DNA from 3 places in the Janthinobacterium sp. 17J80-10 genome. Region 3 is predicted to be linked to each of the others. Evidence: predicted binding sites of a transcription regulator. Region 3 holds the regulator's gene; each other region holds the start of a gene.
The links. The regulator LexA, encoded in region 3, represses DNA repair genes until DNA is damaged. The targets are predictions, from matches to a motif close to ACTGTATNNNNATACAGT.

Region 1: recA (recombinase RecA) is a predicted target of LexA. The motif match lies at 1,492-1,509, and genes of this name have one in related genera.
Region 2: EKL02_RS06740 (DNA topoisomerase IV subunit B) is a predicted target of LexA. The motif match lies at 1,001-1,018, and genes of this name have one in related genera.

Annotation. Positions count from the first base shown of each region.
Region 1 is NZ_CP035311.1:1,144,646-1,146,915, reverse strand. It holds gene recX (recombination regulator RecX) at 1-174, opposite strand, end outside; gene recA (recombinase RecA) at 247-1,347, opposite strand; gene EKL02_RS05155 (circularly permuted type 2 ATP-grasp protein) at 1,664-2,270, shown strand, end outside.
Region 2 is NZ_CP035311.1:1,490,680-1,492,949, forward strand. It holds gene EKL02_RS06740 (DNA topoisomerase IV subunit B) at 1-978, opposite strand, end outside; gene EKL02_RS06745 (VWA domain-containing protein) at 1,093-2,262, opposite strand.
Region 3 is NZ_CP035311.1:2,948,061-2,950,330, forward strand. It holds gene rpsR (30S ribosomal protein S18) at 1-51, opposite strand, end outside; gene priB (primosomal replication protein N) at 38-352, opposite strand; gene rpsF (30S ribosomal protein S6) at 370-738, opposite strand; gene lexA (transcriptional repressor LexA) at 976-1,647, shown strand; gene EKL02_RS13240 (RNA methyltransferase) at 1,832-2,270, opposite strand, start outside.

The DNA of each region.
Region 1 (2,270 bases), 1.8 Mb from region 3:
AAAACGGGCCTCGGACAGCAATTTGGCTGCCTCCAGCACATCCAGCACGGCGTCGATATCATCGCCTTCTTGCGCATAGCGCGCCAGCTTGCGGGCGAGTTCAAGCCGGCTATGCTCGCGCATGGACAGGTAACGCAAGGCGCGTCCCTTCAAGCTTAGTTGCAGTTTTGCCATCAAGAATGAATGAAAAAAGCCATGGGCAGTGCCATGGCTTTGAGGGTAGTCCCGCGGGCAGCCCCGGCGGCCTTATTCTACTTCCTTGCTTTCCTTGTCCTTGCTGTCCTTGCTGCCAGCTTTCTTGGGAGCTGGTTCAGCACCCTTGACCGGTGGCAGCAGCGGCACGCCCAAGGCAGCGCGCACCTTGTTTTCAATCTCGTACGCCAGCGCCGGATTTTCTTTCAAGAAATTGCGTGCATTGTCCTTGCCCTGGCCAATCTTTTCGCCATTGTAGCTGTACCAGGCGCCCGACTTGTCGACAATCTTGGCTTCCACGCCCAGATCGATGATCTCGCCTTCGCGCGATGTGCCTTCGCCATACATGATGTCGAAATGCGCTTCCTTGAACGGCGGGGCCACCTTGTTCTTGACAACCTTGACCTTGGTTTCATTGCCGATCACTTCATCGCCCGACTTGACCGAGCCGATCCGGCGGATATCCAGGCGTACCGAGGCATAGAATTTCAGCGCATTGCCACCGGTGGTGGTCTCCGGGCTACCGAACATGACGCCGATCTTCATGCGGATCTGGTTAATGAAAATGACCAGGGTATTGGTGCGGTTGATCGATCCGGTCAGCTTGCGCAAGGCTTGCGACATCAGGCGCGCCTGCAGGCCCGGCAGCGAATCGCCCATTTCGCCTTCGATTTCGGCGCGCGGCGTCAGGGCCGCCACCGAGTCGACCACGATCAGGTCCACGCTGCCCGAACGCACCAGCGCATCGGTGATTTCCAGAGCTTGCTCGCCAGTATCCGGTTGCGAGATCAGCAAATCCGACAGGTTGACGCCCAGCTTTTGGGCATACGTCACGTCGAGCGCATGTTCGGCATCGATAAAGGCGCAGGTGCCACCAATTTTTTGCATCTCAGCAATAGCTTGCAGCGTCAGCGTCGTCTTGCCGGAAGATTCCGGGCCATAGATTTCCACCACGCGGCCGCGCGGCAAACCGCCAACGCCCAAGGCAATATCCAGACCGAGCGAACCGGTCGAGACCACTTGCACTTCCTCGACCACTGCGCCGTCTTCCATGCGCATCACGGAACCCTTGCCGAACTGCTTTTCAATTTGCGCCAGGGCGGCAGCCAGAGCTTTGCTCTTGTCCAGATTGGGGGCGTACTTTTTGTCGTCCATAGGTCTCTTTCGAAAATGGCTGGCAATAATCGTTTGTCAAAAGTGCAGCGAATTTGCGGCTTGCCTGCTTACATACAAAACATTGCACAAAACACCGGATGCAGAAACAGCATCGGGATGTGCGCTTTCAGCTGGTGAAACAGTACTGTATAAACAAACAGTGATTTTTGCAAGCGGAATTTGCAGTCGCAGCAAAAAATATTCAAGTGCATGAATAAAGGCGAAACCGCCCTTCTTTGGTGCATTTTGGGCGCAATCCGGACTTTTTGCTTGGCATGCTTCTTGTTACTTAGCAGAAAAGGACGGCAAGTACACCATGACAAAATTTTTCGATGAAATGTACCGCGATGAGGCGGGATCGGTGCGGCCGCATTACGGCGAATTCGAGGCCTGGCTGGCAGAACAGGCCAGCGATACCATTGCCCGCAAGCGTGCAGAAGCGGATCTGGCATTCCGGCGCGTCGGCATTACCTTTGCCGTGTATGGCAATGATGCCGGCACCGAGCGCCTGATTCCGTTCGATATCATTCCCCGCATCATCCCGGCCGCCGAATGGGGACAGCTGGAAAAAGGACTGACGCAACGGGTGCAGGCGCTGAACATGTTCATCCACGATATCTATCATGCCCAGCATATCGTGCAAGCCGGCGTCATCCCGCCCGAACAGATTTTCCGCAACGCCCAGTACCGCCCCGAGATGCAAGGCATTAACGTCGCATCCGACATCTATGCGCATATTGCCGGTGTGGATATCGTGCGCGCGGGGGCCGGCGAATTCTACGTACTGGAAGATAACCTGCGCGTGCCCTCGGGCGTGTCTTACATGCTGGAAGACCGCAAGATGATGATGCGCCTCTTCCCTGAACTGTTCTCGCGCCACAAAGTGGCGCCGATCGATCATTACCCTGACCTGCTGCTGGATA
Region 2 (2,270 bases), 1.5 Mb from region 3:
CAAGAGCTTCACGCCCTTGGGCAGCAGCGAATGCATTTCGACGAAACTCTTGACCGCGCCGAAGAGGCCTTCGCGCAGCCCCGATTCATGGGTGCCGCCCGCCGATGTGGGAATCAGGTTGACGTAAGACTCGCGCACCACGTTGCCATCTTCGGTCCAGGCCACCACCCAGGCTGCACCTTCGCCCTCGGCGAAACCTTCGGCGTCGGCGCTGGCGTATTGCTCACCCTCGAACAGCGGGATGACCGGCTCGGCGCTGGTGGATTGTGCCAGCGATTCGACCAGGTAGCCACGCAAGCCCTGGTCATATTGCCAGGTTTGCGTGTCGCCATTCCTGGCGTTAAACAGGGTAACTTTCACGCCCGGCAGCAGCACTGCCTTGGAGCGCAGGAGGCGCTGCAATTCGCTCAGCGGGATCGTTGCCGCATCAAAGTACTTCGGGTTGGGCCAGGCCGTGACCTTGGTGCCGGATTTTTTTTCATCCTTGCCCGGTGCGCGGGATTTCAGCTTTTCAATGACATCGCCATCGGCGAAGGCCATGTCATGGACGCGGCCTTCGCGCCATACCGTGATTTCCAGGCGTGTCGACAATGCATTCGTAACCGATACGCCAACGCCGTGCAAGCCGCCCGAGAAAGAATAAGCGCCGCCGGAACCCTTGTCGAATTTGCCACCGGCATGCAGGCGGGTAAAGACGATTTCCACGGTCGGCACCTTTTCTTCCGGGTGCAGGCCGACCGGAATGCCGCGGCCGTCATCTTCGACGCTGACGCTGCCGTCGGCATTCAGGGTGACCAGTATATTCCTGGCAAACCCGCCCAGCGCTTCATCCGAGGCATTGTCGATCACCTCCTGGATGATGTGCAGCGGATTTTCCGTGCGGGTGTACATGCCCGGGCGCTGCTTGACGGGTTCGAGCCCTTTCAGGACCCGGATCGATGATTCGCTGTAATCGGATGTGGTTTTTTTGGTGGCCATGCAGGGAATGTAGTGCAAATAAACTGTTTATTTGTACAGTAAAAATTGTACAGCCAACAGATTACCCTTTTCCAGCAATTTGTGCATGCCTTAAATTTCAGGCACGGGGCTTGTCTATTTGCTCAGCATGCGCATGCCGCGCTCCAGCCCGTCCAGGGTAATCGGGAACATCCTGCCCTGCAGGATCTTGTAGATGATGGCAATCGACTGGCGGTATTGCCACAAGCCTTCCGGCTCGGGATTGAGCCAGATATGTTTTGGAAAGGCGTGGGTAAACCGCTGCAGCCAGGCCGCACCGGCTTCCTCGTTGTTGTATTCCACCGAGCCACCCGGCTGCAGGATTTCATACGGGCTCATGGTGGCGTCGCCGACAAAGATCAGCTTGGTGTCCGGGGTGTACTTGCGCAGCACATCCCAGGTCGGGAAGCGTTCGGCATGGCGGCGCCGGTTGTGCTTCCAGAGATGATCGTAGACGCAGTTGTGGAAATAGAAGAACTCCATGTTCTTGAATTCCGAACTCGCGGCGGAAAACAGTTCTTCGGTGCGGGCGACGTGGTCATCCATGCTGCCGCCCACGTCCAGCAGCATCAGCACCTTGACATTGTTGCGGCGCTCCGGCCGCATGCGGATATCCAGGTAGCCGGCATTGTTGGCGGTGGCGCGGATGGTGTCGTCCAGCGCCAGCTCTTCCTGGGCGCCATCGCGGGCGAACCGCCGCAGGCGCCGCAACGCCACCTTCAGGTTGCGCGTGCCGAGTTCGCGCTCGCTGTCGTAATCGCGATAGGCGCGCGCTTCCCAGACCTTGACTGCGCTGCGGTTGCGGCTTTCGCCGCCGATGCGGATGCCTTCCGGATTGTGGCCGCCATGGCCGAATGGCGACGTGCCGCCGGTGCCGATCCACTTGCTGCCGCCTTCGTGGCGTTCCTTCTGTTCTTCCAGCAGTTCGCGCAGCCGGTCCATCAGCTTGTCGTAGCCAAGCTTTTCCAGCCGGGCGATTTCTTCCGGCGTCAGCTCGCGCCGCATGCGCTGGACCAGCCAGTCCAGCGGGATCTGGGCATTTTCCTCGAAGGTGGCGGCGATGCCCTTGAAGTACAGCCCGAACGCCTGGTCGAACTTGTCGTAATGCGCCTCATCCTTGACCAGCGTGGTGCGCGCTAAAAAATAAAAATCATCCAGGGAGGGCGCGATCACGCCTTTCTGCAGCGCCTCCAGCAAAACCAGGAATTCCCGGATCGAGACGGGCACCCGGGCATCCTTCAGCGTGAAGAAGAAATCGATCAGCACGGCGTTTC
Region 3 (2,270 bases):
TTTGCGTTTTTCCTTGAGCTTGCTCTTGTCGAATTTTTTACCGAATGCCATTTTTGGCTCCTAAATCTGTATTGATATCAAGTATGTGAAACACGAGGCTTTTGCTATTACGGTTCTTGCGTGCCAGGAAACCGCCGAACTGGTATGTTTCACCTAGTTCAGCCTGCTTGAATTTTCCCGAAATCTCGCCCGCGGCAAGCGCGGCAATTTCGAATTCAACCAGCCTTTCCACACCTGCTTCCATTTGCCTCGATGTGTGCAGCAATTTGCCATTCACGATCGGGATGCCTGCCGGTGTGTAGCGCATGACGTCGCGCTCGGCAATGCTGGCTTGCAGTTCGAACCGGTTCACGCCCCTTGCTTCGTCAATTACGCGGCAGGCGCTTCGCTGCGATGGCTCTTGGCGGCGTCTTCCTTCTGCACGGCCTTCATCATCGGCGACGGCGTGGTTTCAGCCTTCTTCAGACGCACGGTCAGGTGGCGCAGGACAGCGTCGTTGAACTTGAAGCCGGTTTCGATTTCAGCCAGGGTCTCGGCGTCGCACTCGATGTTCAGGCAAACGTAATGTGCCTTGGCCAGCTTGTCGATCTGGTAAGCCATTTGGCGGCGGCCCCAGTCTTCCACGCGGTGGATCTTGCCGCCGCGGGCGGTAACGATACCTTTGTAGCGCTCGATCATGGCGGGCACTTGCTCGCTTTGATCCGGATGCACGATAAATACGATTTCATAATGACGCATGTAATCTCCTTATGGACAGATTGACGAATTGCCCACCTCGGCGTCAAGACGAGTGTGGGAAGAGGAAAACCCAAGATTTTGCCTTGTATTGAAAGAAAACTCAAGCCTTTCAAGCCCTTACCCAAGTTTCTAAACAGAATTACATGCAAATAAGGCTTGCATTCGCCCGTCCACTGTATAAAAATACAGACTGTTTATCCAAACAGCGCACCTCCCCCCAACATCCGGATTGCCGCCATGCTGAAATTAACCGCACGCCAGGAACAAATCCTCAACCTGATCCGCGAAGCCATTGAAAATACCGGTTTTCCGCCGACCCGCGCCGAAATTGCCGCCGAACTGGGTTTTCGCTCGGCCAATGCCGCCGAGGAGCACTTGCAGGCGCTGGCGCGCAAGGGCGCCATCGAGCTCTCGCCCGGCACTTCGCGCGGCATCCGCCTGCGCGATCAGGGCACGGGCAGCGCTGCCCGGCCGGCACGCAGCCGTCCCGCGCAAATGGCGCTGCCCCACCCGGCACTGATGCAATTGAGCCTGCCCCTGGTCGGCCGCGTCGCCGCAGGCTCGCCGATCCTGGCGCAGGAACACATCGAGAGCACCTACAACGTCGATCCGGCTCTGTTTGCCGCCAAGCCGGATTACCTCCTGAAGGTGCGCGGCATGTCGATGCGCGATGCCGGCATCCTCGACGGCGATTTGCTGGCCGTGAAAAAAATCGATGCCGCCCGCAATGGCCAAATCATCGTGGCCCGGCTGGGCAACGATGTCACTGTCAAGCGCTACCAGAAAACCGGGGCGGTGATTGAACTGCTGCCGGAAAATCCGGATTTCAAGCCGATCCGCGTCAATCCCGACCAGGAAGACTTTGCCCTGGAAGGCCTGGCGGTCGGATTGCTGCGTAACTGGAATTAATATTTGGAATTAAAACACCTGCAAATAGGAACTATTGATTAGATTCAACAGTCCAACCAGCAACGATTCATGATCGTTTTTTAGTGCCGTTCCAGCGATGCAGGCATTTTGCGCTTCCCCTCTCACTTGGCGCGGGATGCCTGCGGATTTCCCAGGGAATCCACGCCGGAGCGGCATATTTTTATCAGGATTTCTTCATTGCCAATATCTGGCGCGCCATGCCGCGCAGGATGTTGACTTCCTCGGTTTCCAGCGCTGTCCGTGAAAATAATCGCTTGATGCGCGGCATCAGCTTCTTGGGGCTGTCCGGGTTGAGAAAATCAATTGCCACCAGTGCCTGCTCGAGGTGGGCATACATGCCCTCGATCTGCTCGACGCTGGCCGCTTCCCCCTTGAAGCCGATGCCGCTTGCCGCCAGCTTGCCGTCGGTGGCCGCCATGCGGCCTTCATAGGCGAGCACCTGTACCGCCTGCGCGAGATTGAGCGAGGAATAATCGGGATTGGCGGGAATGTTGATCAGGACATTACATTTCTCCACCGCTTCGTTCGGCAAACCAAAACGTTCGTTACCAAACAGGAATGCTGCCTGCAAGCCGGCATCACCGGCGAGTTGTTCGGCCAGC